DNA from 3 places in the Pseudomonas sp. GCEP-101 genome. Region 3 is predicted to be linked to each of the others. Evidence: riboswitches for the same ligand, from Rfam matches in the RefSeq annotation. Region 3 holds a riboswitch; each other region holds the start of a gene.
The links. Region 3 has a riboswitch for cobalamin ahead of cobG (precorrin-3B synthase). Riboswitches for the same ligand answer to the same signal wherever they lie in the genome.
Positions count from the first base shown of each region.

Region 1: linked by a shared signal. The riboswitch ahead of cobO (cob(I)yrinic acid a,c-diamide adenosyltransferase) and the one ahead of cobG (precorrin-3B synthase) in region 3 are both predicted to bind cobalamin.
Region 2: linked by a shared signal. The riboswitch ahead of N0B71_RS15015 (TonB-dependent receptor plug domain-containing protein) and the one ahead of cobG (precorrin-3B synthase) in region 3 are both predicted to bind cobalamin.

Region 1 covers NZ_CP104011.1:3,414,677-3,424,597, forward strand. Annotated here, with positions in the region: gene N0B71_RS15645 (ABC transporter ATP-binding protein) at 1-245, opposite strand, end outside; gene N0B71_RS15650 (ABC transporter permease) at 242-1,390, opposite strand; gene N0B71_RS15655 (FUSC family protein) at 1,522-3,564, shown strand; cobalamin riboswitch at 3,587-3,811, shown strand; gene cobO (cob(I)yrinic acid a,c-diamide adenosyltransferase) at 4,082-4,693, shown strand; gene N0B71_RS15665 (cobyrinate a,c-diamide synthase) at 4,920-6,212, shown strand; gene bluB (5,6-dimethylbenzimidazole synthase) at 6,209-6,859, shown strand; gene cbiB (adenosylcobinamide-phosphate synthase CbiB) at 6,856-7,989, shown strand; gene cobD (threonine-phosphate decarboxylase CobD) at 7,989-8,990, shown strand; gene N0B71_RS15690 (cobyric acid synthase) at 8,999-9,921, shown strand, end outside.
Region 2 covers NZ_CP104011.1:3,284,301-3,294,221, reverse strand. Annotated here, with positions in the region: gene N0B71_RS15060 (amidohydrolase) at 1-533, shown strand, start outside; gene N0B71_RS15055 (TorF family putative porin) at 682-1,425, shown strand; gene N0B71_RS15050 (DUF3237 domain-containing protein) at 1,975-2,427, opposite strand; gene N0B71_RS15045 (hypothetical protein) at 2,461-2,775, opposite strand; gene N0B71_RS15040 (nuclear transport factor 2 family protein) at 2,772-3,143, opposite strand; gene N0B71_RS15035 (aldo/keto reductase) at 3,232-4,056, opposite strand; gene ddlA (D-alanine--D-alanine ligase) at 4,158-5,252, opposite strand; gene N0B71_RS15025 (ABC transporter substrate-binding protein) at 5,346-6,224, opposite strand; gene N0B71_RS15020 ((2Fe-2S) ferredoxin domain-containing protein) at 6,356-7,057, opposite strand; gene N0B71_RS15015 (TonB-dependent receptor plug domain-containing protein) at 7,057-9,012, opposite strand; cobalamin riboswitch at 9,106-9,312, opposite strand; gene N0B71_RS15010 (VOC family protein) at 9,382-9,810, opposite strand.
Region 3 covers NZ_CP104011.1:2,558,407-2,568,327, forward strand. Annotated here, with positions in the region: gene N0B71_RS11685 (precorrin-2 C(20)-methyltransferase) at 1-196, opposite strand, end outside; gene N0B71_RS11690 (precorrin-8X methylmutase) at 196-822, opposite strand; gene cobG (precorrin-3B synthase) at 815-2,161, opposite strand; cobalamin riboswitch at 2,248-2,487, opposite strand; gene cbiE (precorrin-6y C5,15-methyltransferase (decarboxylating) subunit CbiE) at 2,555-3,766, shown strand; gene N0B71_RS11705 (cobalt-precorrin-5B (C(1))-methyltransferase) at 3,769-4,866, shown strand; gene N0B71_RS11710 (cobalt-precorrin-6A reductase) at 4,863-5,588, shown strand; gene N0B71_RS11715 (glutathione S-transferase family protein) at 5,938-6,561, shown strand; gene N0B71_RS11720 (vWA domain-containing protein) at 6,777-7,466, opposite strand; gene N0B71_RS11725 (ATP-binding protein) at 7,448-8,455, opposite strand; gene N0B71_RS11730 (hypothetical protein) at 8,599-8,733, shown strand; gene N0B71_RS11735 (3-deoxy-7-phosphoheptulonate synthase) at 9,039-9,921, shown strand, end outside.

The DNA of each region.
Region 1 (9,921 bases), 860 kb from region 3:
CGTTCCAGCTTCGAGCGTTCCAGCGGCGGCAAGGCCGGCAGGTTCTGCCCGAATACATGGACGCTGCCCTCGCTGGGCTGGCGCAGGCCGATGATGCTGCGCAGCAGCACCGACTTGCCGGTGCCGGAGCCGCCGACCACGCCGAGGATTTCGCCCTTCATCACGTCGAGGTCGAGGTGCTCGTGCACGGCGTGGCTGCCAAAGCGGTTGGCCAGGTCGCGGACGACGATGATCGGTTCGCTCACCAGCCCATCTCCATGAAGAACAGCGCGAACACCGCGTCCAGCAGGATCACCGCGAAGATCGACTGGACCACGCTGGAGGTGGTGTGCTCGCCCACCGACTGCGCGCTGCCGCTGACGCGGAAGCCTTCCAGGCAGCCGATCACGGCGATGATGAAGGCGAACACCGGGGCTTTGACGATGCCCACCAGGAAGTGCTGCACGGCGATGTCGTTCTGCAGCATGTAGAGGAACATGCGCGGCGAGATGTCCAGCGCCAGGGCGCAGACCACGCCGCCGCCGAAGATGCCGGAGATCATCGCCAGGAAGGTCAGCATCGGCAGGGTCAGCAGCAGGGCCAGCACCCGCGGCAGCACCAGCAGCTCCACCGGGTCCAGGCCCAGGGCCTGGATGGCGTCGATTTCCTGGTTGGCCTTCATCGAGCCGATCTGTGCGGTGAAGGCGCTGGCGGTGCGGCCGGCGAGCAGGATCGCGGTCAGCAGCACGCCGAATTCACGGAGGAAGGAAAACCCGACCAGGTCCACCGTGTAGATCGCCGCGCCGAACTTCTGCAGCACCGTGGCGCCGAGGAAGGCCACCACCGCGCCGACCATGAAGGTGAGCAGGGCGACGATGGGCACGGCGTCCAGCCCGGTTTCCTCCATGTGCGCGGCCAGCGAGGTGAGACGCCAACGACGCGGTCGCAGCAGGTTGCGCACGAGGGTCTGCAGGGTCAGGCCGATGAAGCCGAGCAGGCCGACCACATGTTCGCGGAAGGTCAGGGTGGCAATGCCGATGCGCTCCAGCACATCGATCAGGGCGTTGCTCGGCGCCGGCGCCTTTTCGTCCAGCCGGCACTGGGTGATGGCGCTGCCCACCGCGCGCAGCAGCGCCTGGCGTTCGGCGGGCAGGTTGCGGGCGACCTGTTCCAGCTGGCCCATGCGCGCGCTGCCGATGATCTCGGCGAGCAACGCGGCACCGGCGGTGTCCAGCGCGCCGAGGCCGGTAAAGTCGAGGGTCGTGGCGTCTTTGCCCTGTTCGCCTAGGCTGTGCACTTGCCGCTGAAGCTCGGCGAAATGGGTGAGCGTCCAGTCGCCGCTGATCTGCAACGAAGGTTGGGGCGGGGTGGGGTCCAGCCGGATCTGGCCGGCTTGAGCGGTCGCGGTCATCCTGCGAGTCTAGCGAAATTCTCTGCCGACTCCATTGGTCGGGATGGAAATGATGGGGTTACGGGATGTTTCTGGACATTGTTAGCAAGCTAACTAACAATGTCCGCCGGTCATTCAGCGGTGTCGCCGCCATGCCTGCTTTTCCGTTGTTGTCCGAATTCCTTCGCGCGGTATTGCGACCGCGCCTGGTTGATCTGAAGTTCGCCACCAAGTCGGTGCTGGCGGGCGGCATCGCGCTGTACCTGGCGTTTTACTTCGAGCTGAAGCAGCCGGCGTGGGCCTTGATGACCGTCTTCGTGGTCAGCCAGCCGCTGAGCGGCATGGTGCTGGCCAAGAGCGTGTTCCGCCTGCTCGGCACCCTCGCTGGGGCTGGCGTGTCGGTGGCGCTGGTCGCCTGGCTGGGGCAGGCGCCCTTGCCGTTCCTGCTGGCGATGGCGGCATGGCTGGCGTTCTGCACGGCCGGCGCGTCGATGCTGCGCAATTTCGCTTCCTACGGTTTCGTGCTGGCCGGCTATACCGCCGCCGTGGTGGCCTTGCCGGCGTCGGCGGCGCCCTTGACGGTATTCGACCAGGCCGTGGCGCGGTGTTCGGAGATCAGCCTGGGCATCGTCTGCGCCTCCCTGTTCAGCATGCTGCTGTGGCCGCGAAGCACCGAGCAGCAGCTGCTGGAGCAGGCGCGCAAGGTCTGGTCGGCGGCGCTGAAGGCCGCCTCCACGGAAATGCTCGGCAGCGATGAGCGCGGCCCGCTGATCGCCACGCTGGGCAGCATTCTGGAGCTGGATGGCCGCCAGGAGCAGGCCTGGTTCGAAGGCCCGAGCGGGCGCCTGCGGGTGTCGGCGCTGCGTGCGCTGAACGCCGATTTGCTCGGGTTGTTGCGCTCCGCCCGCCGCGCAGCGCGGGAAGGACGGTTGCTCGACGCGCCTGACGCGCCGTCGCTGCTCCCGTGGCGCGAGCAGGTGCGCGACTGCCTGGATGCGGAAGGCCAGCCGGATTTCGCCGGTTGCAAGGCGCGTCTGGCGAGCGCGCTGGAGCGTGCAGAGACCGCCCCGGCGCGCAGTTACCTGCAGCACCTGCTGGCCGTGGTCGAGCGCGCCAGCCAGTCGCGGCGCAGCCTGGAGGCGCTGGTCTACGGCGAAGCGGTGCCGGGCGCGCCGACACCGATCATCTGGCACCGGGACATCGAGCGCGGCGTATTGGCGGGCGTGCGCAGCGCACTGGCCTTCCTCTGCATCGCGGGTTTCTGGGTGGTGACGGCCTGGCCCAGTGGCCTGGGCGCGGCGTCCATCACCGGCGTGGTGCTGAGCCTCTTCGCCAGTCGCGACAATCCAGCCGCCGCCGGCCTGAACTTCCTGCGCGGCATCGTGATATCGATTCCGGTCGCCGCCGTCGCCTTGCTATTGATTCTGCCGCTGTGCGAGGGCTTCGCCGCGCTGTATGGCGTGCTGGGCGTGCCGCTGTTCATCGCTGCGCTGTGCATGACCCGGCCGCCCATCGCGGCGGTGGCCTCGGCGTTCTGCATCTTCTTCGTCAAGAACGTGGGGCCGAGCAACCAGATGGTCTATGACCTCGACCACTTCCTCAATGGCGCACTGGCCACCGTGCTGGGAGTGGGGTTTGCCGTGCTGGTGTTCAGTCTCGTCGAACTGCGGCCGGGCCAGCGCCACTACCGGCGGGTGCTGGGCGCACTGCTGGCCGACCTCGCCTGGCTGACCCGCGGCCCGCTGGCGAAGCTGGAAGGGTGGTTCGATGGCCGCAGCGCGGACCGCCTGTTGCGCCTGATGCGCTACCAGGACAGCCTGCCGGAGGAGCGCCGCGCCCGTTGGCGGGGCGGGTTGTTCGTGCTGGGCATGGCCGATGAGCTGTTGTTCCTGCGCGACAGCCTGAGCCAGGCGCGCGGGCCGTTGCGGCGGGCACGCGAGGCCTACCTGGCGCGCCTGCGGCAACTGCTGCTCGATGGCGGGCCGCGCCGCCATCGCGAACAGGCCCTGGACGAGGTGGAGCAGGTGCTGTTGCACGCGCTGCAGGCCAATCCCTGGCTGGACGAAGGTGCGCGTCGCCAGGCGCGGGCCGCGGTAGGCCAACTGCGTGCCATCTGGGTGCGCTGGTGCCACGAGATGCCGCGCGAGACCTTCTCGCTGCTCGCCGGTATCGGCCTGGCCGAACGGCGCAATTGACCGTGGCCTGCGCCAGCCACTAAGCTGCGCGCCTGCTTCAGGTGCTCTCGGCGCAAGCCGCGAGTGAAACAGGGAAGCCGGTGACGTCGATGCGCAATCGACCATTCCGGCGCTGCCCCCGCAACGGTAAGCGAGCTTCGAACCGCATTCCGCCACTGTGCTCCTGCATGGGAAGGCGCGGTTCCTTGGGAAACGCCAGGCGCTTCCACTCGCAAGCCCGGAGACCGGCCTGCTGCATCGCATGGCATCGCGGGAGGCGCTGCCGACGTCGGCGCATCGCGCCGCGCGTTGCCGTCCTCCGTCTGCCCCGACTGGTCAGTGCCGCGCGGGTGAGAGCGGCGGAGAATCCTTCAGGTGAAATCCCTATTCCCCGGGTCGCCAGCCTTTGCGCTGGGCGGCCACTACCGCGTGGCGCCGTCGTGCGCCGGCGGTGCGTCCCTGCTTTTTCCTCTTCCCGCGCGCTGCCACCTGGCCGGCAGGCCGACGCTCGTGCATTGCCTTTCAGGAGTCCCCTGCCATGACTGAATCCCCGGACAAGGACGAGCGCCATCGTTCGCGCATGCAGCGCAAGAAGGCGGTGATCGACGAGAAGATCGCCCAGGCCCAGGGCGAGCGCGGGGTGTTCCTGGTCAACAGCGGCAACGGCAAGGGCAAGAGCAGCGCGGCCTTCGGCATGGTCGCCCGTGCCCTGGGGCACGGCATGAAGGTGGGCGTGGTGCAGTTCATCAAGGGCGCCGCGACGACCGGGGAGGAAGCGTTCTTCCGCCGCTTCCCCGAGGAAGTCAGCTTCCACGTGATGGGCGAAGGCTTCACCTGGGAAACCCAGGACCGCCAGCGCGACATCGCCAAGGCCCAGGCCGCGTGGGACGTCGCCCGCCAGTTGCTCGGCGATCCGCAGGTCGGCCTGGTGGTGCTGGACGAAGTGAACATCGCGCTCAAGCACGGTTACCTGGAACTGGACACCGTGCTGGCCGATATCGCTGCGCGCCCGCCCATGCAGCACGTGGTCGCCACCGGCCGTGGCGTGCAGCCGGCGATGGTCGAGGCCGCCGACACCGTGACCGAGATGGGCCTGGTGAAACATGCCTTCAAGGCCGGCATCAAGGCGCAGAAAGGGGTGGAGTTCTGATGTACGGGGCTCGCCCTCACCCCAGCTCTCTCCCGAGGGGAGAGGGAGCAGTTGGGTGCGTCCTGCTGCAATGCCATCAGTCGATTGACGACTACGCTGCCGTTGCGCTCCCACAGAACAGTTGCTGGCGAGCACCAATGGATCGCGGCACGCCGAACGGCCCCCTCTCCCCCTGGGAGAGGGCTGGGGTGAGGGTGCTCTTTACTCACCATGGGGAGCGCTCCCGATGACGGCGCGCCAATGCCCCGCACTGCTGATCGCCGCCCCCGCCTCGGGCCAGGGCAAGACCACCGTGACCGCCGCCCTGGCGCGCCTGCACACGCGCCTCGGGCGCACCGTGCGGGTGTTCAAGTGCGGCCCGGATTTTCTCGATCCGATGATCCTCGCCCGCGCCAGTGCCGCGCCGGTCTACCAGCTGGATCTGTGGATGGTCGGCGAGGAAGAGAGCCGTCGCCTGCTCTGGGAAGCGGCCGGCGAGGCCGACCTGATTCTCATCGAAGGGGTGATGGGCCTGTTCGACGGCTCGCCCTCGGCCGCCGACCTGGCGCGGCGTTTCGCCGTGCCGGTGATGGCGGTGATCAATGGCCAGTCCATGGCGCAAACCTTCGGCGCCATGGCCGTCGGCATGGCAACCTACCAGAGCGACCTGCCGTTCTCCGGCGTGCTTGCCAACCGCATCGGCAGCCAGCGTCACCGCGACCTGGTGCGCGACAGCCTGCCGGAGTGGATCCGCTGGTACGGCGCGCTGCCGCGCGATACCGAAGTGGAGCTGCCCAGCCGCCACCTCGGCCTGGTGCAGGCCGACGAGCTGGCCGACCTCGACGCCCGCCTGGACGCCGCCGCCGATGCCCTGGCCGCCAGCGCCAGTACCGAGCTGCCGGCGCCGGTGAGCTTTGCCGCGCCCGCGCCGCGCCGCGCGTCGCCGCGCCTTGATGGCGTGCGTATCGGCGTCGCGCGAGACAATGCTTTCGCCTTCCTCTACCAGGCCAACCTTGATCTGTTGCGCGAGCTGGGCGCCGAGCTGTTGTTCTTCTCGCCGCTGCGTGACGAGGCCTTGCCGGCGGTGGACAGCCTCTACCTGCCCGGTGGCTACCCGGAGCTGCACTTGCCGGCGCTGGCGGAAAACCGCGCCATGGCCCGGGCCATCCACGCGCACCACGCGAGGGGCAAGCCGATCCTCGCCGAGTGCGGCGGCATGCTCTATCTGCTCGACGCGCTGACCGACGTGGCCGGCGAGCGCGCCGCGCTGGTCGGCCTGCTGCCTGGCGAGGCGCGCATGCAGAAACGCCTCGCCGCGTTGGCGTTGCAGGCGGTGAAGCTGCCCGAAGGCACCCTGCGCGGGCACACCTTCCACCATTCGCTGCTGGAGAGCGGCGACGCGCCGCTGGCCCGTGGCGTCTGCCCCAACGGCAAACCGGTGGCCGAAGCGGTGTTCCGCCGCGGCCGGCTCACCGCGTCCTATATCCACTTCTACCTGCCGTCCGACCCGGACGCCGCCGCCGCGCTGCTGAGACCATGACCGAGCACGCCTACAGCCCTGAGGAGCGCGCCGCGCTCTACCGCGCCATCGCCGAGCGCCGCGACATGCGCCACTTCTGTGGCGGCGAGGTGGCGCCCGACCTGCTCGCGCGCCTGCTCGAAGCTGCGCACCAGGCGCCCAGCGTCGGCCTGATGCAGCCGTGGCGCTTCATCCGCGTCACCTCGCGGGCGCTGCGCCAGTCGATCCACGGGCTGGTGGAAGCGGAGCGCGTGCGCACTGCCGAGGCATTGGGCGAACGTTCCGACGAATTCATGCGGCTCAAGGTCGAGGGCGTGCTGGATTGCGCCGAAGTGCTGGTGGCCGCGCTGATGGATGGCCGCGAGGCGCACGTCTTCGGCCGTCGCACGCTGCCGAACATGGACCTGGCCTCGCTGTCCTGCGCCATCCAGAACCTCTGGCTGGCCTCGCGGGCCGAGGGGCTGGGCATGGGCTGGGTGTCGCTGTTCGACCCGGCGGCGCTGGGCGAACTGCTCGGCCTGCCGGCGGGGGCCGAGGCCGTGGCGGTGATCTGCCTCGGCCCGGTCAGCGAGTTCTACCCGGCGCCGATGCTGGCCCTGGAAGGCTGGCGCCAACCTCGCGCGCTCAGCGAGCTGCTGTTCGAGAACCGCTGGGGAGAGCAGCCATGAGCCTGGCCCTGCTGAGCGTCCTTGGCGTGGCGCTGGATGCCCTGCTGGGCGAGCCGAAGCGCTGGCACCCGCTGGTGGCCTTCGGGCGCCTGGCGGATCGGCTGGAGCGGCGGTTCAATCGTTCGCGAGTGGCGGATAGCACCGAAAAGCCCCCTCTCCCTAACCCTGGCTGCGCGCCCCGCTCCGAAGGGGGAGGGGATAGTCGAGCTGTGCCAAATTTCGAGGCTTCCGGCGAGCGCACTGCTGGCCTGCAGCTCCAGACTAACTCCCTCTCCCTTCATGGGGGGGACGCCCAGTCAGAGGGCGGGGGAGAGGGGCCTCCCACCTGCTCCGAAATCTCAGGAAGCGACACCCCCGGCCTCGCCTGGCGCAGCCACGGTGTCACCGCCTGGATCATCGCCGTCATCCCGCTGACCCTGATCGCACTGCTGCTCAGCCTGTTGCCCTGCGTCGGCTGGGTCGTCCAGGCGCTGGCGCTGTACGCCGCGCTGGGCCTGCGCAGCCTGGGCGAACATGCCGAGCCGGTGGCGCTGGCTCTGCGTGCCGGTGACCTCAGCGAAGCCCGGCTGCGCGTGGGGTACATGGTCAGCCGCGAAACCGCCGAACTGGATGACACCGCCGTGGCCCGCGCCGCCACCGAATCGGTGCTGGAGAACGGCAGCGACGCCGTCTACGCCGCGCTGTTCTGGTTCGCCGTGGCGGGCGCGCCGGGCGTGGTGCTCTATCGCCTGAGCAACACCCTCGACGCCATGTGGGGCTACCGCAACGCGCGCTTCGAGCGCTTCGGCTGGGCCGCGGCGAAGATCGACGACGTGCTCAACTACATCCCGGCGCGCCTGGTGGCCTGCACCTACGCGCTGCTCGGCCACACCCGCCTCGCCCTGCGCTGCTGGCGCACGCAGGCGCCGCAGTGGGACAGCCCCAACGCCGGCCCGGTGATGGCGGCCGGCGCGGGCGCGCTGGGCGTGTCCCTCGGCGGCTCCGCCCGCTACCACGGCGAGCTGCACCAACGCCCGCAACTGGGCGACGGCCCGGCGCCGACCGCCGCGGACATCTGGCGCGCGCTGGCCCTGGTGCGCCAGGGCGTGCTGCTGTGGCTGGCGGTCATCCTCATCCTCGGAGTGCTCTGATGCTCGAACATGGCGGACGGCTGCGCAAAGCGGCGCAGCAATACGGCATTCCACTCGCCGAGTGGCTGGACCTGTCCACCGGCATTTCGCCCTGGCCCTGGGCGCTGCCCAGCGTGCCGGCCGCCGCCTGGATGCGCCTGCCCGAAGACGGCGACGGCCTGGAAGCCGCCGCGCGCCGCTACTACGGCGCCGAGAAGCTGCTGCCGCTGCCCGGCAGCCAGGCGGCGATCCAGCTGCTGCCGCGCCTGCGCCGGCCGGGCAAGGTTGGCGTGGTGTCGCCCTGTTATGCCGAGCACGCCGAGGCCTGGCGTGCCGCCGGGCACATCCTGCGCGAGGTCAGCGACCAGGAAGTGCCCCATCACCTGGAGCGCTTCGACGTGCTGGTGGTGGTCAACCCGAACAACCCCACCGGCCGGCGCATCGATGCCGGCGTGCTGCTGGAATGGCATGCGCGCCTGCTGGAGCGTGGCGGCTGGCTGGTGGTGGACGAAGCCTTCATGGACTGCACGCCCGAGCACAGTCTGGCGCCCAGTTGCGCCAGCCGGCCAGGGCTGATCGTGCTGCGCTCCTTCGGCAAGTTCTTCGGCCTGGCCGGCGCGCGCCTGGGCTTCGCCTTCGCCGAGCCGCGCCTGCTGGAGAGCCTGGCGAAGCTGCTCGGCCCCTGGTCGGTGAACGGCCCGACGCGCTGGATAGCCCAGGCGGTGCTGGGCGAGTTCCAGGAGCAGATCCAGCGCCGCCGCGACCTGCATGACGGCAGCCGGCGGCTGGCCGGGGTGCTCGGCGAGCACGGCTTCGCCCCACAGGGCGGCACGGCGCTGTTCCAGTGGGTGGTATCGATGCGCGCCCAGGCGCTGCGCGATCACCTGGCGCGCCAGGGCATTCTGGTGCGCCTGTTCGAAACCCCGGCAAGCCTGCGCTTCGGGCTGCCGCCGGACGAGAAGGGCTGGGAGCGCCTGGAGCACGGCCTGCGCACCTTCAACCAGATGGAGAGCCTGCGGTGAGCACGCTGATGGTGCAGGGCACGACCTCCGATGCCGGCAAGAGCACCCTGGTGACCGCACTGTGCCGCTGGCTGCGCCGGCAGGGCGTGGCGGTGGCGCCGTTCAAGCCGCAGAACATGGCGCTCAACAGCGCGGTCACCGACGACGGCGGCGAGATCGGCCGCGCCCAGGCGGTCCAGGCGCAGGCCTGCCACCTGGCGCCGCACACCGACATGAACCCGGTGCTGCTCAAGCCCAACAGCGACACCGGCGCCCAGGTGATCATCCACGGCCGCGCGGTGACCAGCATGAACGCCGTGGCCTACCACGACTACAAACGCGTGGCGATGCAGGCGGTGCTCGAATCCCACCGGCGCCTCTGCGCGCAGTATCCCGTGGTGATGGTGGAGGGTGCGGGCTCGCCGGCGGAGATCAACCTGCGCGCCAACGACATCGCCAACATGGGCTTCGCCGAGGCGGTGGACTGCCCGGTAATCCTGATTGCCGACATCGACCGCGGCGGTGTGTTCGCCCATCTGGTCGGCACGCTGGAGTTGCTCAGCGAGAGCGAACAGGCACGGGTGAAGGGCTTCGTCATCAACCGCTTCCGCGGCGACATCGCGCTGCTGCAGAACGGCCTCGACTGGCTGGAGGAGCGCACCGGCGTGCCGGTGCTCGGCGTGCTGCCGTACCTCATGGATTTCCACCTGGAGGCCGAGGACGCCATCGACACTCGCCAGGCCGCCAAGAGCGGCGAGCGCCTGCGCGTGGTGGTGCCGGTACTGCCGCGCATCAGCAACCACACCGATTTCGACCCGTTGCGCCTGCACCCCCAGGTGGAGCTGACCTTCGTCGGCCCCGGCCAGCCGATCCCGCCGGCGGACCTGATCATCCTGCCCGGCTCCAAGAGCGTGCGGCCGGACCTGGCCTTCCTCCGCGCCCAGGGTTGGGA
Region 2 (9,921 bases), 730 kb from region 3:
TGACCCACTCGATCACCCACTTGCAACTGGTCAACCCCAAGGACTTCCCGCGCTTCAAGCAACTGAACGTGATCGCCTCGATGCAGCTCGACTGGGCCACCGCCGAGCCCTACACCGTGGAGATGGTGAAGCCCTACATCGCCGACGACGCCTACCGCTACATGTACCCGGCCAAGTCGCTGCTGGACAACGGCGCCACCATCGCCGGCGCCAGCGACTGGCCGGTGTCCACGCCCGACCCGCTCAAGGCCATCTACCAGGCCGTGACCCGCCAGGGCGCGGAAGGCGTGCTCAACGCCGCCGAGCGCGTGGACCGCCAGACCATGTTCTACGCCTACACCCGCAACGCCGCGCAGACCATCGGCCTGGCCGACAAGATCGGCACCCTGGCGCCGGGCAAGCAGGCCGACATGGTCGTGCTCGACCGCGACGTGTTCAGCGTGCCGGACCAGCAACTGGACGAAGCCCGCGTGCTCCACACCCTGTTCGAAGGCCGCGAAGTCTACCGCGCCGACGACCAACCGGCTCTCTGAGCCGGGCTCCTGCGCCGGGGCATGAACACCCCCGGCGCCTTGCCCGCCAGCCCAGCCCTTTCGTGACGCTCCTCGGCCATGCCGAAGGGCCGGCGCTGCGCGGGATTTTTCCGCTGCCCACAGACAATCACAACAAAGGGAACCCCGTATGAATCGCCCGCAATGGCTTGTCGGCGCGCTGCTCGCGTGCGCTCCGCTCACCTCCGTCCTGGCCGTCGAACTGGGCCAGGGCTTCGCCCTGCAGATCGACACCGCCCTGGTCAGCGACTACCGCACCCGCGGCATCTCGCAGACGCAGAACGACCCGGCCGCCCAGCTCGGCCTCACGCTGCAGCATGCCTCCGGCGCGTACCTGGGCGTATGGAGCTCCAATGTCGATTTCGGCGGGGGTTTGAAGACGCGCCAGGAAGTGGATTACTACGGCGGCTGGTACTGGCAGGCCAACGACGATGTCGCCCTGGACCTGGGCTACATCAAGTACGCCTATCCCAGGGAAAGCCAGTTCAACCAGAGCGACACCTACGCCATCCTCCACGCCTACGGCTTCGAGGTGGCGGCCTACTATGGCAAGGACTACCCCACCTACTTCGGCGAAGACCAGGCCAACCTCTACACCTACCTGGCCTACAACGCCGAGCTGCCGGCGGAGTTCAAGCTGCGCGTACGCTACGGCCGCAACGACGCCAAGGACCCGCTCTACCTCGCCGGGGACGGCAGCACCCGCGATACCTACCATGAGTGGGAAGCCAAGCTGAGCCACGAGCTGCTGGGCTTCACCTGGGCGGTGAGCTACCTCGACACCGACCTCTCGCAGAACGAATGCCGCACGCAGTTCGGCTTCGGCGACGTGTGCACGGCCACGGTGGTTGCCAGTGTGAGCCGGAGTTTCTAGTCCAGCCGCTCGGGCGCCGCGATGGGGCGTCTCATCGTGGTAGCGCGTCCTGCTCCGAAGGGAGAGGGGCTGTCCGTGGCGGCTGACGCCTTGGTTTCAACCTGCTCCATACGGTCCCCTCTCCCTTCAGGGAGAGGGTTAGGGAGAGGGAGCCCCCAGGCACGAACGTGACTGTTGCTCCTGCGAGCATCACGCGGGTTCGCGAGCAAGCTAGCTCCTGCAGTTTCGACAGCGGTGCGCTCTTTGTAGGACCGAGGGGGACGCCTAGTCCTTGCTCGCGAACAGCGGTCAACGGCGAAGGGCGATGCGAGCGCAGCCGCCTCCCGAAGGCTAATGATTGCCACACGCGTGATCGCGGGCATGGCCCGCTCCTACAGGATAGCGAGGTGCCACGTGGTTTCGCGAGCAAGCTCGCTCCTACAGGTTTAGCAGCGGTGCGCTCTCTGTAGGAGCGAGCTTGCTCGCGAACAGCAGGTCGCGGTAGCGGCCTACGCGATCGAAGCAGCCCTCGAGCAGGCGGCACAGCGGATGAAGGCGGGAAAGCCCGCGTCAATTGTTCAGCGAGAAGATGCGGTACTCCACCCACCCCGGCCCCAGCCGCCCCTCGCCCACGGCCAGTTGGTGGTTGAGCCAGCGGTAGCGGTCGTCGCCGACCTCGAAGCGCGGCTGGATCATGAAGTAGGTATCGCCGTAGTCCGTGCTGTCGCCCCGCGACACCGCGTGGATGGTCTTCGGATTGGCCACCAGCAGGCCGTTGTGCTGCATGAGGATGCGCGCACCGTCGTCGGTGCGCAGCACCAGGCGTACGTCCAGGTGCCAGCCGCCGTCGCTGTCCACCAGGATCCAGTCGCCGCCGCCGGGCAGTACCTCGCCGCTCAGCCGCTGCCCCTTGAAGGTGCCGCCGCCGGCCGCGGAAATCAGGCGCTGGCCGTGCGGCACGCGGCCGATCTCCAGCGGCACGCTGGCCTTCACGTTCATTTCCATCAACGGCTCGAGCTTCATCGCCGGCTCCCGTGCACGGTCGTCGTAGACGCATCAGTAAAGCAGGCGCAACACCGCCCGGCCATTCGCCCAGGCCGCTGGCCTGAAGCGATAGCGCAGCAGCCGGCCCAGGCGGCGCAGGACGTCGCGCCCCCGGTCGTCGAACAGCTTGGCGCGCAGGGCGATGCCCACCTGCCCGGCATGCCCGATGCGCAGGCGGGCGAAGTCATAGTCGATCTGTTCCACGGCCTGCCGGGAGTAACGATCACGCAGCAGGCTATCCGGCAGTTCGCTCTCCTTCGCCTTGGCGTAGAGGGTGATCAGCAGGGTTTCCGGCGTACTGCGCAGGGTGATGCGTTTCCGCGTCATTCGTGCAGGTAGTAGAGCTTGTTGACGATCTGCCAGCCGTTGCCGATGCGCAGCAGGGCCAGGTAGTCGGTGAAGTGCATGCCGAGGAATTCGTCGGTGACCTTGGCCACGGCGCTGTCGCCGGTGATGTCCAGCGACTTCAGTTCCCACGGCGGCGGCGCCCCCTCGGAGGGCGGCGACTCAGCCTTGATCGCGCCGATGAACTCGTCCAGCGAGGCCCACTCCAGCGCGCCATGGTAGTGGCCGATGATCTTGCAGGACGGGTGGAAGGCCAGGCGCAGCCGCGCCTCGTCGCCAAAGGTCATGCCCTCGACGTAGTCCGTCAGCACGCGGTTGATGGCGGCGCTCTCCGCCGTGTAGTTGCTCATCGCTGCAGCCCTCCCGGCCGGTGACCATGGGGCAAGGCTAGCACCCTGCCCCGGCCACGCCCCGGCGAGCGACGACCGGGGCACGCTGTCAGACCATCGCCAGCGGCCGCTTGCGCGTGGGCGGCGGGAAGGCCGCGTCGAGAGCTGCAATATCCTCCGGCGTCAGGCGCACGTGCAGCGCGGCGGCGTTATCGCGGATGTGCAGCGGCTCCACGGCCTTGGGAATGGCGATCACGCCCGGCTGGTGGATCAGCCAGGCCAGGGCCACGCGCGCCGGGGTGGCGTCGTGGCGGCCGGCGATCTCCGCCAGCACCGGGTGGCGCAGCAGCTTGCCGCCCTGGCCCACCGGGCAGTAGGCCATCAGCGGCATGCGCTGCTCCTGGCACCAGGGCAGCAGGTCCCATTCGATACCGCGTTCCTCCAGGCTGTAGAGCACCTGGTTGGCGGCGCAGGCCGGCTCGCCGAGTTCGTGCAGGTCGTCGAGGTCGAAGTTGGACACGCCCCAGCGCCTGATCTTGCCCGCCTCACGCAGGCGTTCGAAGGCCTCGACGGTTTCCTCCAGCGGATACTGGCCGCGCCAGTGCAGCAGGTAGAGGTCCAGGCAGTCGGTGCCCAGGCGCCGCAGGCTGCGCTCGCAGGCCTCGGGGATGCCGCGCCGGCTGGCGTTGTGCGGGTACACCTTGCTGACCAGGAAGACCTGGTCGCGCAGGCCCGCCAGCGCCTCGCCGACCACCTCTTCCGCACCACCCTCGGCGTACATCTCGGCGGTGTCGATCAGCGTCAGGCCGCGCTCGATGCCGTCGCGCAGGGCAGCGACCTCGCGCTTGCGCTGGGCGCGATCCTCGCCCATGTGCCAGGTGCCCTGGCCGATGGCGGGAACGGCGGTGCCGTCGGCAAATACCACAGTGTTCATCGCGTGCTCCTTGTTGCGCGTGTAGGGGGACACGGGGCCAGCCGCCCGAAACCGGGCAACGGCCCCTCAGGGTAGCGCAGAAGCAGGAGCCGGGTTTGCGATCAGCGGTTGGTCTGCAGGTTCCGGCGCGCGGCGTGGCGCTCGAGAGCGAGGTCGACCAGGCGGCTGACCAGTTCGCTGTAGGTCATCCCGGCGGCCTGCCACAGCTTGGGATACATGCTGATGCGGGTGAAGCCGGGCAGCGAGTTCAATTCGTTGATCAGCACCTCGCCGCTGTCGGTGAGGAACACGTCGACCCGCGCCAGCCCCGAACACTCCAGGGCGAGGAAGGCCTCCACGGCGAGCTGGCGGATGCGCTCACTGGCCTCGACGGGGATATCGGCGGGTACCACGACCTTGGCCGCGTCCTCGTCGATGTACTTGCTGTCGTAGGAGTAGAAGCCGCTGCCCACGACGATCTCGCCGCAGCCGCTGGCGATCGGCTGCTCGTTGCCCAGTACCGCGCACTCGATCTCGCGGCCCTTCACGGCGGCCTCCACCAGCACCTTGTCGTCGAAGGCCAGCGCCAGGCGAACCGCTTCGTCGTACTGCGCCTCGTCCTCGACCTTGCTCACACCCACCGAGGAGCCCATGTTCGCCGGCTTGATGAACAGCGGCAGGCCGAGCTTGCGCTGTGCCTCGGCGAAGGGCGTGCGCGCGGCGTTGGCGCGGGTCAGGGTGAGGAAGGGCGTGATGGCGAGGCCGGCGTCGCGCAGCAGGCGCTTGCTCACGTCCTTGTCCATGCAGATGGCCGAGCCCAGCACGTCGGAGCCGACGAAGGGGATGTCGGCCATGCGCAACAGGCCCTGCAGGCAGCCGTCCTCGCCCTGGGTGCCGTGAACGATGGGGAAGATCACATCGACATGGTCGAGCAACTGGCGGCTGCCGGTTTCCACCAGCTGCTGCTCGGCCTTGCCCGGCACCACGGCCAGCTCGCGGTTGGAGCGGTTGAGGGCGATCAGCGCCGGGTTCTCCTGGTTGAGCAGGTAGTCGGAGGCATCGTTGAGGTGCCAGCGGCCTTCCTTGTCGATGCCGATCAGCACCGGTTCGAAACGCTCGCGGTCCAGCGCGTCGACGATGTTCTTCGCCGATTGCAGGGACACCTCGTGCTCCGCCGAACGCCCACCGAAAATCACCCCAACGCGCACCTTGCCCATGACAGCCTCCACCTGATCGATGGGCGCTTTCTAACACGCGCACCGGTGCTTGGGTAGGAACAGTGAGCGGCGAACAGACGAGCCGCGCCGCCCTCAGAAACCGTTCAACGCCTGCGCCAATTCGCGGGCGGCCTGGCCGCTGTGCACGCCGGGGAACAGGTGGGTGAAGGGCAAGGCCACGAAGCGACCCTCGCGCACCGCGCGCAGGCGCGAGAGCAGCGGGTCGGCACGCAGCGTGCGGATCTTCTGCGCGGCCGTGGACCAGCTCGCGTCGGCCAGCAGGATGACGTCCGGGTCGCGCGCCAGCAGTTGTTCGGTATTGGCGGTGAAGCTGCCCAGGTCGACGTCCTCGAACAGGTTGCGGGCGCCGGCGGCCTGCAGCAGCTGGGTGACGACGCCACGCCGCCCCTGGCTGGCCAGCCCGTTGCTGGCGCTGTCGAGGTAGAAGACGTCCAGCGGCTGCCGGCGGGTGGAAAGGCGCCGGGCGTCGGCCCGTTCGGCGCGTTGCCGGCGGATCAGTTCCTGCGCCCGTTGTGGCTCGTCGAGCAGCTTGCCCAAGGTGCTCAGGTCCGTCTCGACGCCCGCGAACAGATCGTCCTGCCACACGCCGCATCCGGCCTCCAGCAGGTAGCTGGCGACGCCGTGGCCGGCCAGTTCCCCGCGGGACAGGTTGCCCAGCCGGAACGCCGAGGCGAAGCCGGCCACCACCAGGTCCGGGCGCTGCGCGTACACCGCTTCGGCCGAGGGATACAGCCGCGCCAGCAGCGGTACGCCGCGATAATGGCCGTCGCTGACGTCCAGGTCGTCATCGATGTAGGCCACGCCGATCAGTCGCTTTCCGGCGCCCAGCTCCAGCAGCAAATCGGCGGCGTGCTGGTTGAGGGCGAGGATGCGCTGCGGCGGGTGATCGAGCTGCCAGGTCTGGGCGCAGTTGCGGTAGTCCTGTGCGGCGGCCGTCGTCGTGGCAAGCAAGATTGCGAACAGCAGCGCCCCCTGTAGGAGCGGGCCACGCCCGCGATCGCGCGCATGGCGCGCTCCTACCTTCGAGCCACTGTGCGTCAAGCGGTTCGCGAGCGAGCTTGCTCCTACCAAGAGCAGGCGCCTCATGGCTCGTCCACCCGCAGCTCCGCCACGGGCACGCCATCGCGCAGGTGCTCGGCCACCACCCGGCACACCTGCTCGTCGCTGCGCAGGCCATACCAGACCCGCTCGGGATACACCGTCAGCAGCGGCCCGCGGTTACACGGGAACTGGCAGCCGGTGCGGGTCAGCAAGGCGCCCTCGGCATTCTCGTGCAGATCGAGGCGGACCAGCTCGCGGCGCAGGGTCTTCCACAGTGGCAGCGCACCGCGGCGCACGCAGCGCGGCCCGGTGCAGAGGAACAGGTGACGGCGGTGCGGCGGCGGCGCCCGCCAGTCCGGCTGCGCGGGCACGGCGCCGACGTCCCGGCACTCCAGCCGCTGCGCCGGGTCCTCGATCGCCGCCAGCACCGCCGCCGCTTCCAGCCCGCGCCGGCCCAGCGCCGAGGCGGTGACGTTCGCCACCGGCGCCTGCGGATAATGCGCCTGCAGCGCCGCCACTTCGGCGCACAGCCAGTCGAGGTAGGCGCCATCAGCGCTCGGTTCGAGGTCCACCAGCAGCACGTCTTGACGCTCGGCAAACCCCGCGCGCAGGCGCGTCCACAGCCCTTCGAAACCGTCGCCGGTGTCGACGCACTCGACATCGGCCAGACGCGTCGACACCTCGCGGAGCAGGCGCTCGCCCTGGGCGCCGGCCAGCGGGCCGACCAACAGGATGGCCTTCATCAGAAGCTGAAGGTGTAGCGCAGCTCGGCCGTGCGCGGCCGGCCAAGGTTGTCCACCTGGCGGAGGCCGTTGCTGGTGCGGCCGGTGGCGTAGTCGCGGTCCAGCAGGTTCTCCAGCAGCAGGCTCAGGCGGTGTGCGCGGGCGGCATCGAGGTAGCGGTAGGCGTCGCCGTCGAGCACCGTGTAGTGGCCGTAGTCATCCCCCTGGGCGCTGACGATGGAGCCGACATAGCGCGTGGCAAGCCCCGCCCCCCACTGGCTGTCGTCGTAGCCCAGGCGCAGGCGGGCGAAGAACTGCGGGATGTTGTTCACCGCCACGCCCTCGCGGCTGTCCACCAGGTTGCGCGTGGCGTCGGCCCAGAGCTGCCAGCGCCGACCGAGCTGCCACTGGCCGCTGGCTTCGGCCCCGCGCACGGTGATCTCGCCGTTGCCGTTCACCCACTGGTCGCCGGCGAGGGTGATGAGGTCGGTGATCTCGCGGCGGAACAGCGTGACGCTGCCGCTCCACGGCTGGTCGAACAGCTCGCCGGTGTAGTCCAGGCCCAGCTCGGCGTTGCGGCTGCGCTCGGGCTTGAGGTCGCGGTTGCCGACTTCCTCGCCCGGTTCGTTGACGAACAGCTGCTCGGCGGTGGGCAGCTTGAAGGCGGTGCCGAACTGGCCGCGCAGCTTCAGCTGCCGGGTGAGGTCATAGAGCGAGGTGAGCATCCACACGGTGGCGCCCTCGCCGCCGGCGATCGCCTCGCGGCGCACCCCCAGGCTCGGGTGCCAGTCGGGCAGCGCCGCGATGCTCGGCCGCAGTTGGGCATAGAGCGCGTGGGACTCGGCCTGCTGGTTGTCGATGATCAGCACATCGTCCTGGCCCTTGTACCACTGGTTGTCATTGCCCAGGACCAGTTCGTGGCCGCCCGCCAGCGTCGCCTTGCCTTCGAGCTGCGCGCCCCAGTCGGTGAAGCCCCAGTAGTCGTTGTGGTTGAGCACCTGGGTGCCGCCGCCCTGCAGGTTGTAGACGCGGTCGTAACGGGTGTCCCAGTCGTTGAGGTGGGTCTTGGCGAACCAGCTGAAGTCGTCGCCGACGCGCTGCTGGAAGGTCGCCGTGGCGATCTGCTGCACGCGGTTGTTGCGGGTGTGGCGGTTGGCGGTGGGCCGGGCGAAATCCAGCGCGGCGTCGGCATTCTGGTAGAACAGCTCCAGCCGCGAGGCCTCACCGATGGCCTGGATGGCCTTGGCGCCGAACACGTTGACGTCGTAGGAGCGGCGCTTGTCGCTCAGCGTGTCGGTCATGTCGCGGTCGCGGTACGGCTGGTAGCCGTCGGAGCGGTTGTGGCTGACGTAGGCCATCAGCCCGAGGTCGCCCAGGCCGGTCTGCACGATCTGCTCGGCGCGGGCGTCTCCGCTGCGGCCCTTGAAAGTGTCCAGGCCGAGGTTCACTTCCCCGGATGCCACGCGGCTGCGCGCGCTGCGGGTGATGATGTTGATCACCCCGGATACCGCCTGCGTGCCAAACAGCAAGCCCTGGCCGCCCTTGAGCACCTCGATGCGCTCCACCGCGGTGGTCGGCAGGGTATCGAGGTAGATGCCGCCGTAGAGGCGGTTGTTCAGGCGCACACCGTCCAGCAGGATCAGCGTGTCGTCGTTGCGTCCGCCCAGCAGCGAGTAGGTGCCGTAATCGAACGGGCCGTTCTTCGGCGCGACGAACAGGCCGGGCACATACATCTGCAGCACGCGGGTGAGGTCGGCGCCGGGGCCGGCGCGTTCGATCTGCTGGCGGTCGATGACCTCAAGCCGGCTGCCGTAGCGGGCCATGTCGGCTACCGTGGTGGATTCCACCGATGGCGCGCTGACGACTTCGTCGGCCAGGTCCAGTGGCGCCGCCGCGAGCGGCGAGCCGAGCGTGCAGAGGAACAGAACGGGACTCCAGCGCAGCGCGCGCCGGTTCAGGTCGGGAGAGTGTTGCAAGGTGATCGCCTCGAAATCGGGATTTCGCAGGCGGCGCAGCGAGGCCCGGAACGAGCGCGCCCGGGGACCGGCTCACGCCCGCCCACCGCGGGTTTGCCAAACAGGTTCCAGGCCGGTCTCCGGGCTTGCGAGGGTCGTGGAACATCCGCCTTCCCATGCCTGAGCACAGTGGCCTCGTGGATGCTCCGCTCGCTTACCGTTGCGGGGGCAGCGCCGGACTGATCGCACGAAGGCGACGCACCGGCTTCCCGTTTCACCCCACGCACGGCGGCGGGGGGCACCTGAAACGGGAGGCATCTGAACATCGGCTGGCGGAAAGCGTCAAGCGCGGGGGTTGGGCAGGATGTTGCAGGCGCGGCGCGGGCGCCCTCAGTGCCAGGGATCGTAGGTGCCGAAACTCCAGATGTGCCCTTCCGGGTCGCGGCAGGTGAAGCCCTGGCCGCCGTAGTCCTCGTCCTTGATGTCGATGACGATCTGCGCGCCGGCGTCGACGGCCGCGCGATACACGACTTCGGCGTCTTTCACCACCACGTAGATGCTCTGGGTGCAGCCGCCGATCTCGTCGGGCTGGCGCATCAGCCGGCCGTATTCGTTGTCGTGCAGCGAGCCGAGCATCACCAGCCCGCTGCCGTCGGCCAGGGCCAACTGCGCGTGGGCGATACCGCCGTGGTCATCGGCGACCACCAGTTGCCGCTGGAAGCCGAACGTGGCGCACAGCCAGTCGATGGCCTGGGGCGCATCGCGGTAGCGCAGGCAGGGAATGACGCTGGGGCGGGTAACGGGAAAAGGTGTGGACATGGCGATCTCCGAGCAGCAACGAGCGCAATGCTCTGAGCATAGTCGCGCGCTTTTCCCCGCCCAGCCCGCCGCGGCGACCGACAGCCAAGCGCAAGTTCCTGCAAGATGGCT
Region 3 (9,921 bases):
GCGGCAGGCGCTGCTGCTCATCGAGCAGGTGTTGCTCGATGATGGCGAAGGCGTTGCCACCCTGGCCGGCATGGTGCTTGGCCTTGGCCACGAAGTAGCCGATCACCGGGGACGCGCGCAGCAGGCGCAGGGCCTTGAGGGTCAGCAGTTCCGGGTCGCCGGGGCCTACGCCCAGGCCGATGAGGCGGCCGGTCATCACTCCACCTCCGTGGCCAGGGCGTTGACGGCCGCGGCGGCCATCGCGCTGCCGCCACGGCGGCCGCGCACGATCACGTAGGGCACGCCGCGGCTGTCGGCAGCGAGGGCGTCCTTGGACTCCATGGCACCGACGAAGCCCACCGGGAAGCCGAGAATCAGCGCCGGTTTCGGTGCGCCGGCGTCGAGCATTTCGAGCAGGTAGAAGAGGGCGGTCGGGGCGTTGCCGATCACTACCACGCTGCCTTCCAGGTGTTCGCGCCAATGCTCCAGCGCCACTGCCGAGCGCGTGTTGCCCAGCTCGCGGGCCAGCGCCGGAACATCCGGATCGTTGAGCGTGCAGATCACCTCGTTGTGCGCCGGCAGGCGCGCACGGGTGATGCCCTCGGCGACCATCCGCGCATCGCAGAGGATCGGCGCGCCGGCGGATAGCGCCGCCCTGCCGATGGCCCCGGCGCCCGCGGAGAAGCGCAGGTCCTGGACGACGTCGACCATGCCGCAGGCGTGGATCACCCGCACGGCGAGTTTCTCAAGGTCCGCGGGGATGGCGGACAGATCGGCTTCCGCGCGAATAGTGGCGAAGGATTGGCGGTAGATCGCCAGGCCGTCGCGAATGTAATCAAGCATCGATGGAGACTCCGGGGGCGGCCAGTAGATCGCCGGCGGCCTCGAGGGACAGGTTGCGCGCCAGCGGGTGGCCGAAGCCGGCCAGGCCATCGGCGCGACGGAACAGGTCATAGCGGCCGTCGGCGACGGCCAGCAGGGTGTAGGGGGCCACGTGGGCGGCGGCGCAGGAGCGCGGGCAGCCGCACAGGTGCACGCCGGCGGGCGGCGCATGGCGCAGGCGTTCGGCCAGGCGCAGGGCGTCGGCCTTGGTGTCGGCCAGCCCGCGGGCGCAACCGCTGGAGCCACTGCAGGCGACCAGGCGCGAGAGCGGCTGCGCGGCATCCACCAGCAGGCCGAGGTTGGCCAGCGCACCCAGCACCACGGCAGCGTCGGCCTGCGCCACATCGGGCAGGATGAGGCTCTGCCACGGTGTCAGGCGCAGCTGTCCGCCGCTGAAGCGTTCGGCGAGATCGGCCAGGCCGAAGAGGGTGGTGCTGTCGAGGCGTCCGAGGACGAATCCCGCGCCGATCATGGCGTGGTCCGGCAGGCGTTGCGGATGAATCCCGAGGTGGCCGAACGCCCGTGGTGCAGGACGCCGCCAGTTATCCACAGCCGGTCCGAGCTGCAGTTCGAACGGCAGGCGCTGTTGCAGGCGCTCCAGCAGCAGGTCGTCGCGCAGCATCTCGCGCAGGTGGCGCAGGCGCGTCTGGCCGTCGCCGGCGAGATCGAGGAACAGGTGCAGCAGGGTGTCCACCAGCACGGGCACCTGTGCGGCGGTCACAGCGGCGAGGGCAGGGCGATCGGTGGCGCGCTGCGGCGGGCAGCCGGCCAGGCCGACGGCGAACAGCGGCGCGGCGTCGGCGGACATGGCCGACAGCCAGATATCGTTGGGATGCTCCAGCATCGCCAGCGCTTCGCCGGCGTCCAGCTGGATGCCGAACTTGGGCGACAGGCCGTGGAAGCGCGGGGTGCGTTCCAGCAGGTCGAGCAACTGGCGGGCGAGCGGACTGGCATCGAAAGCGCTGCCAGGGTCCAGGCCCAGCGCCGGGCTGACCAGCAGGTTGCGCACGTCGTCCGCCGCCAGCTCGCGGGGGCCGAGGCCGGCCGCCAGCAGGTCACGGCTAAGCGCGCTTTCGGCGCCGGCGTGCACGCCGCGGATCTGCAGGTTGGCGCGGTTGGTCGCTTCCAGAACGCCGCCGGCGTGGCGCTCGGCGGCCAGGGCAATGGCGCGCGCGGCGGTGGCATCGAGTTGCCCGCACGGCAGCTTGATGCGGCAGATGCCGCCATCGCGGGAGGCCACGATACGCAGCAGGCCGGGGCAGGCATGCGGGCGGACGGGCAGAGCGGAGGAGTCGTGCACGGTGGTCACCAGGGCTGGGTCGCGGTGACCTGCGAATCCCCACAGGGGATTTCACGACACCGATACACCCCGCTCGATGTCTGCACGCGCGACTGGTTTCGTCGGCAGGTCTCCTGGCTGGCAGGTCCTCATCCAGCGCGGCCTTCCCGGTTGCCCAGTGGCCTGGCCGGCGGCACGGAACATCGTTCTCGTGCCGCCGCATTGCGCGGACTCGCTGCTTACAGTTGCGGGGGCAGCCACGGCTTAACCGTGTTCCCTCTTCGGCTCTGGGAAACCCACCGTGAAAGGCGAAGCGTCCTACGAGCACCGACGAAGCGGGTATTATGCCTGCTTTGCCCGACGTCAGGAAAAGCCTGCCCGTCGGATCGATCGTCGCACCCCAGAGGACATTTCATGACGCCCTGGCTGACCATCGTCGGCATCGGCGAGGACGGCTATGCCGGCCTCGGCAAGGCCGCGCGCCGCGCCCTGCTCGCCGCCAGCGAAGTGATCGGCGCGCCGCGCCAGCTGGACCTGCTGCCGCCTTGCCTGGGCGCCCGCCGCCAGGCCTGGCCGAGCCCGTTCAGCCTGGAGCCGGTGCTGCGCCGGCGAGGTGAGCCCACCTGCGTGCTGGCCAGCGGCGACCCGATGCTGTTCGGCGTCGGCGCGAGCCTCGCCCGGCAGGTACCATCCGAGGAAATGCTCGTGCTTCCCGCGCCGTCCTCCGCCTCCCTGGCCGCGGCGCGGCTGGGCTGGGCATTGCAGGACTGCACGCTGCTCTCGCTGGTGGCACGCCCCTTGGCCGCCCTCCATGCGCAGATTCACGATAGCGCGAAGCTGCTGATCCTCAGCAACGATGGCAGCAGCCCGGCCGCCATCGCCGCGCTGCTGCGCGAGCGGGGGTTCGGTGCCAGCCGCCTCAGCGTGCTGGAGCACCTGGGCGGTGATGCCGAACGACGCATCGACGGGCTCGCCAGCGACTGGTCGACGAGCGAGACCGCTGCGCTGAACCTGGTCGCGGTGCAGTGCGCGGCGGGCGCCGAGGCGATTCGCCTGCCATTGACCACCGGCCTGCCGGACGACGCCTACCGCCATGACGGCCAACTGACCAAGCGCGACGTGCGCGCCGTCACCCTGGCGCGGCTGGCGCCCCGGCCGGGCGAGCTGCTGTGGGACGTCGGCGCCGGTTGCGGCTCCATCGGCATCGAATGGATGCGCGCGCACCCGAGCTGCCGCACCCTGGCCATCGAAGCCAACGAAGGGCGTCAGGAACATATCCGCTTCAACCGCGATGCGCTTGGCGTGCCGGCGCTGCAACTGGTCTGCGGCGCGGCGCCGGAAGCCTTGCAGGGGCTGGAGCGGCCCGATGCGATCTTCATCGGCGGCGGCGTGACCCTGCCCGGCGTGTTCGAACAGTGCTGGGAGCAGCTCAAGCCCGGCGGCCGGCTGGTGGCCAATGCCGTCACGCTGCAGAGCGAGTCCCTGCTGCTGAGCTGGCGCGCCCGCATCGGTGGCGAGCTGACCCGGCTGTCGGTGTCTCAGGCCCAGCCGCTGGGCGGCTTCGATACCTGGCGTGCGGCGTTGCCGATCACCCTGCTGGACGTGTGCAAGCCTCTGGCCGACTGACGATGCGCGAAGAGACTTCCGAAGCACCCCGCCCGCTGCGCAGCGGCTACACCACCGGCAGCTGCGCCACGGCCACCAGCTTGGCGGCGGCGCGCCTGCTGCTGACGGGTGAGGCGCTCGACGCGGTACAGATATCCCTGCCCAAAGAGCGCAGCGCGACGCTGCGCCTGGCGTTCTGCCGGCTCATCGCCGAGGGTGCCGAAGCCGGCACGCTGAAGGATGCCGGCGACGACCCGGACGTGACCCACGGTGCGCTGGTCTTTGCCCGCGTCACCTTGAGCGCCGAGCCGGGCGTACGCTTCCGGGCGGGCGAAGGTGTCGGCACCGTCACCAAGCCGGGGCTGGTGCTGGCGGTGGGCGAGCCGGCGATCAACCCGGTGCCGCGGCAGATGATGCAGGCCAACCTCGCCGCGCTGGCGGCGGAGTGCGGCTACACCGGCGGCTTCGACGTCACGATCAATATCGAAGGCGGCGCCGAGCTGGCGCTCAAGACCATGAACCCGCGCCTGGGCATCCTCGGCGGCCTGTCGATCCTGGGCACCACCGGCATCGTCCGGCCGTTCTCCTGCTCGGCCTACATCGCCTCGATCCAGCAGGGTATCGACGTCGCCCGCGCCAACGGCTTCCGCCACCTGGCCGCCTGCACCGGCAACGCCAGCGAGGACGCCATGCGCCGTCGCTACGGCTTCGACGACACCGCGCTGATCGAGATGGGCGATTTTGCCGGCGCCGCGCTCAAGCACCTGCGCAAGGTGCCGGTGGAGCGCTTCAGCGTCTGCGGCGGCTTCGGCAAGATCAGCAAGCTCGCCGCCGGCCACATGGACCTGCACAGCCGCCACTCCAGCATCGACCTGCCGCAGCTGGCCCAGTGGGCGGCGGACATCGGCGCGTCGGCGCAACTGCAACAGCGCATGCGCGACGCCAATACCAGCCAGCAGGCACTGGCGCTGTGCCGCGCCGAGGGCATAGCGCTGGGCGATGCCGTCTGCGCCCGCGCGCTGGCTTTTGCCCGGCGCATCGTGCCCGCCGAAGTGACGCTGGAAGTCTTCGCCATCGACCGCCAGGGCAACCTGGTGGGCGAGGCCCTGGAGGTGCGATGAAGCGAGTATTGCTGCTGGGCGGCATCGGCGAGGCGCTGGCCATTGCGCGCCGTCTTGGGCCGCAGCACCTGTACAGCCTCGCCGGCCTCGGTAAGGTGCCGGACGACCTCGCCTGTGAGGTGCGGGTGGGCGGTTACGGCGGCGCCGAAGGCCTCGCGGACTTCATCCGCCAGCGCGGCTTCGACCTGCTGCTGGACGCCACCCATCCCTACGCCGCGCAGATCAGCGCCAACGCCGCCTGTGCTGCGCAGCTGGCCGGCGTGCCCTGCTGGGCGCTGCGGCGCCCGGGTTGGCAGGCGGGCGCCGATGATGACTGGCGCGAGGTGGCCGGTTGGCCAGCGCTGATCCAGGCGCTGGAACCATTCAGGCGCCCGCTGTTCACCCTGGGCCGCGAGCCGCTGGAACACCTGGACGAGATTCCCGCCCACCAGCACTGGACCGTGCGCTGCCTGCAAAGCCTGCCCGGCAACGCGCGCGCCGACGTACTGGGCGCGCGCGGGCCGTTCTCCCTCGACGGCGAGCGCGACCTGTTCACCCGCCTGGGCACTGACGTACTGGTGAGCAAGAACAGCGGCAGCCAGGCCACCGAGCCGAAGCTGCAGGTCGCCCGCGAGCGCGGCGTGCCGGTGCTGATCCTGGCGCGGCCGGTGTTGCCCGCGGTGGACCGGGAGTTCGACAGCGTCGAGTCGCTGTGGGCGGCGCTGGAGCGCGGCCTGTCGTAGGCAACTGTCTTCATCTGAAAATCCGTGCGTGTATTTCCCTCTCCCTAACCCTCTCCCTTCGGAGCGGGGCGCGCAGCCAGGGCGGGGGAGAGCGCAGGTGCGATGCTTCAGGTAGGAGCGAGCGTGCTCGCGAACCCTCGTGTCGCGCATTGCCGCAGGTCGCCCCTCTGCCACCGAGCCACCCGGACGGTTCCATTGAACGACCCGGCGCGGCGGTGTTCACAGCTTCGTAGTGGTTCGCGAGCACGAACTCGGCGTCCCCCTCGATCCTACGAACGTTGTCGCGATGCTTTTCCGGCGCCCCGCTGGCCTCTAAGCTGGGCCCCGGTTTTCACAGGGAGTGACACCAATGCTGCGAATCCTCGGCCGCGCTTCATCCATCAACGTGCGCAAGGTCCTCTGGACCTGCGCCGAGCTGAACCTGCCCTACGAACGGGAAGACTGGGGCACGGGTTTTCGTTCCACCGCCTCGGCGGAATTCATCGCGCTCAATCCCAATGCGATGGTGCCGGTGCTGATCGACGGCGACTTCGTGCTCTGGGAGTCCAATGCCATCTGCGGCTACCTCGCCACCCAGTACCCGCTGGACGAGTTGCTGCCCACCGCACCGCGCGAGCGGGCATTGGTGGAGCAGTGGATGGGCTGGCAGGCCACCGAACTGAACACTGCCTGGCGCTACGCATTCATGGCCCGGGTGCGCAACAGCCCGAGCCACACCGACGAATCCGCCATCGCCTTGAGCGAGGCGCAGTGGAATCACTGCATGGCGCTGCTGGATCGGCAGCTGGAGCGCACCGGTGCCTTCGTCGCCGGCGCCTGCTTCAGCCTCGCCGATGTGGTACTCGGCCTGTCGGTGAACCGCTGGTACCTGACGCCCATGCAGCGCCCGGAGCTGCCGGCGGTGGCGGCCTACTACGAGCGGCTGAGCGAGCGCCCGGGGTTCCAGGTGCATGGGCGCAATGGGGAGCCTTGAGGCAATGCCCTGACGCATCAACCCCTCACCCCAGCCCTCGGCTTTGGCATCCAGCGTTGCTCTATCTCCTGCCTCCATGCAGTCGTCTCCCCAAGGGGGGAGGGGGACGTTCGGCGTAACGTGTTTTTATGGACGTCAGCCGGCTTGTTCGGGGTAGATGAATCGCTCGGGGCAGTCCCCTCTCCCTCCGGGAGAGGGTTAGGGTGAGGGAGCTTTCAGCGAGTTTTCGCTGAAAGCTCGCTGATCGGCCGATAGTCCGCCTCAAGCTCTACCGCCAGCTTCCTGGCCCTGCCCAGTCGCACGCCGCCGCCTTCGATATCCACCAGCACCGTCGGGCAGTTCAGCGGCTGCAGCGTCGGCCAGTCGCGCAGGCGGCCATCGGTCAGCACCAGCAGGCGCTGGTGTTCGGCCGGCTTTTGGCGCTGGCGCTGGTCCAGCCATTCGCGGGCTTGCCCGAGGGCTTCGATCAGCGGGGTGCCACCGCCGGCGCCGAGTTGTGCCAGCCATTGCTGCAGCTGGCCAGAAGCCTTCTGGCCTTGCCACAACCAGCGCGGTTGCGCGCCGGTGGCGTGCAGCACGGCGAGGCGCGCGCGCTGCCGGTAGGCCTGTTCGAAGGTGTCGGCGAGCAGGCCCTTGGCCTGGGCCAGGGCGCCGTGGCGGCGGGTGCTGGCAGAGGCGTCGACGATCACCAGCCAGAGCTCGCCGGGCGTGCGGCTGCGCGCGCGCAATACCAGGTCGGCGCGCCGTTGCGGGCGGCCGTTGCGCAGGGTAGCGGGCCAGTCGATGCGGCCGTGCGCGCCCGCTTGGCGGGCGCCGCTGCGGCCGCCGGCGAGCTGGCCGGGTCGGGGGGTGGCATCCGCGCCTGGGGCCGGGCGCGGGCGGATGCTCAGGGCTTTTTTGGCCAGCCCGTCAATTGCCGGCGCTCCCCCATGGCCACGCTCTGCGCGGGCAGTTCGCCCCAGTGGCCTTCGCCGTTGGAGGCAGAGGACGGTGCGTGCGGCTGGCTGGAAGCGGACTGCGGCGGCGTGGTCGGTTGGGACGGCGCATGGCGGCGGCGGTGGGCGAGGGCGAAGTGCTCCACGGCATCGATGTCCTGCGCCTCGATGGCGCTGGCGCCACGCCAGGCGGCATGGGCACGGGCGGCGCGCAGCCAGACCAGGTCCGCGCGCAGACCGTCGACGCCGGCGGCGTGGCAGCGCTGTGCAATGGTCTCCAGCGCGGCGTCGTCCAGGGGGATCGCAGCCAGGTGCTGGCGCGCGTCAGCGCAGCGCTGTTGCAGGGCCAGTTGCGCGCCCTGCCAGTGCGCCAGGAACGCCTGCGGATCGGCATCGAAGGCCAGGCGGCGGCGGACGATCTCGGCGCGCGCGGTCGGCGCGGGCGCGCCTTCCAATTGCACCTTGAGGCCGAAGCGGTCCAGCAGCTGCGGGCGTAGCTCGCCTTCCTCGGGGTTCATGGTGCCGATCAGCACGAAGCGCGCCGGGTGGCTGTGGGACAGGCCGTCGCGCTCGATCAGGTTGACCCCGCTGGCGGCCACGTCGAGCAGCAGGTCGACGAGGTGGTCGGGCAGCAGGTTCACCTCATCCACATAGAGCACGCCGCCGTGGGCGTGGGCCAGCACGCCGGGGGAGAACTGCGCGCGGCCTTCGCCCAGCGCCGCGTCCAGGTCGAGGGTGCCGACGATGCGTTCCTCGCTGGCACCCAACGGCAGAGTGACGAAGCGCCCGCCGTCCAGCAGGTCGGCCACGCCGCGCGCCAGGGTGGACTTGGCCATGCCGCGCGGCCCTTCGATCAGCACGCCGCCAATGGCGGGGTCGATGGCGGCCAGGCACAGGGCCAGCTTCAGCTCATCGGCACCGACGACGGCAGCCAGTGGGAAATGGAGAAGGGCGCTCATGGGGATGTCCTGCGGATTTCGTCCGTGCATGGTAGCGAACCGGGCGTAGGAGGTGCGACCCGTCTCCATCGGATCGATAGCTTCAAGTCATTGATCGGCGCTGCGCGATGCAGTACCTTGGCCCCACGTCCACGGAGAACATCATGCCGTCCAGCCTGTCCATTCAGTCCCTCGCCCGCCTCGGTGCCATTGGCTCCGTCGCTGCTCGCGTGCAGGTTCTGGCTGCTGCTGCCGGCTATTTCTTCTATGGGTATTGGTTTAGCCAACGGCGCGCCTGATACCCCACAGGCGCCCTAGCAAGCAGGGTCGCCAACCAGACAGATTCTTCAAACCCCGGTCGGCAACCCGACCGGGGTTTTTGTTTTTCCGGCCCACAAGGCCAACGCATCGCCACCCAATTGAATCGGGCCAAAACGCCCGGACAGAGGATCGACACATGAACACCACCTATTACCGCTATTACCGCAACTCCGACTGGCGATTTAGCAGCGCGCTGCGCGCCACCCAACGAGCCTTGCCACGAACACTTAGATAGAGCGCCGAGCGCGGAAAAACCACCGCGCCGGCCAAGGATGCCAGTCAGATGAACGCTTCCACCTCCGCCCTGATCCGCCCCGAACACGCAGCCACCGCCGAAGTCCTCGACCTGCCGCTGCCTTCCGCCCGCCGCCGCGAACAACCGCTGCCGAGCCCCGCCCAACTGCGCCAGCACCTGCCCCTGTCCGCCGCCATGGCCCATCGCGTGCGCGAAGGCCGCGAGGCGATCCGCGCCGTCCTCGATGGCCGCGACCCGCGCCTGCTGGTGGTGATCGGCCCCTGCTCGTTGCACGACCCCGTTTCCGCCCTCGAATACGCCGACCGCCTCGTCGAACTGGCGCCGCAGGTGAGCGACCAGCTGCTGCTGGTGATGCGCGCCTACGTCGAGAAGCCGCGCACGACCGTCGGCTGGAAAGGCCTGGTCTACGACCCGCAGCTCGACGGCAGCGGCGACATGGCCGGTGGCCTGGAGCTGTCGCGCCGGCTGATGCTGGGCATGCTCGAACGCGGCCTGCCGATCGCCACCGAACTGCTGCAACCCCTGGTGGCCGGCTACTTCGACGACCTGCTGGGCTGGGCCGCCATCGGCGCGCGCACCAGTGAATCCCAGGTGCATCGCGAGATGGTCAGCGGCCTCGACCTGCCGGTGGGCTTCAAGAACGGCACCGACGGCAGCATCGGCATCGCCACCGACGCCATGCGCTCGGCGGCGCACCCGCACCAGCACTTCGGCATCGATGCGCTGGGGCGCCCGTCGCTGGTGCAGACCCAGGGCAACCCGGACACCCATCTGGTGCTGCGCGGCGGCCACGCCGGGCCGAACTTCGATGCGGCCAGCGTGCAGCAGATCCGCCAGGGGCTGGAGAAGCTGGGGCTCGAGCCGAGCATCATGGTGGACTGCAGCCACGCCAACAGCGGCAAGGACCCGC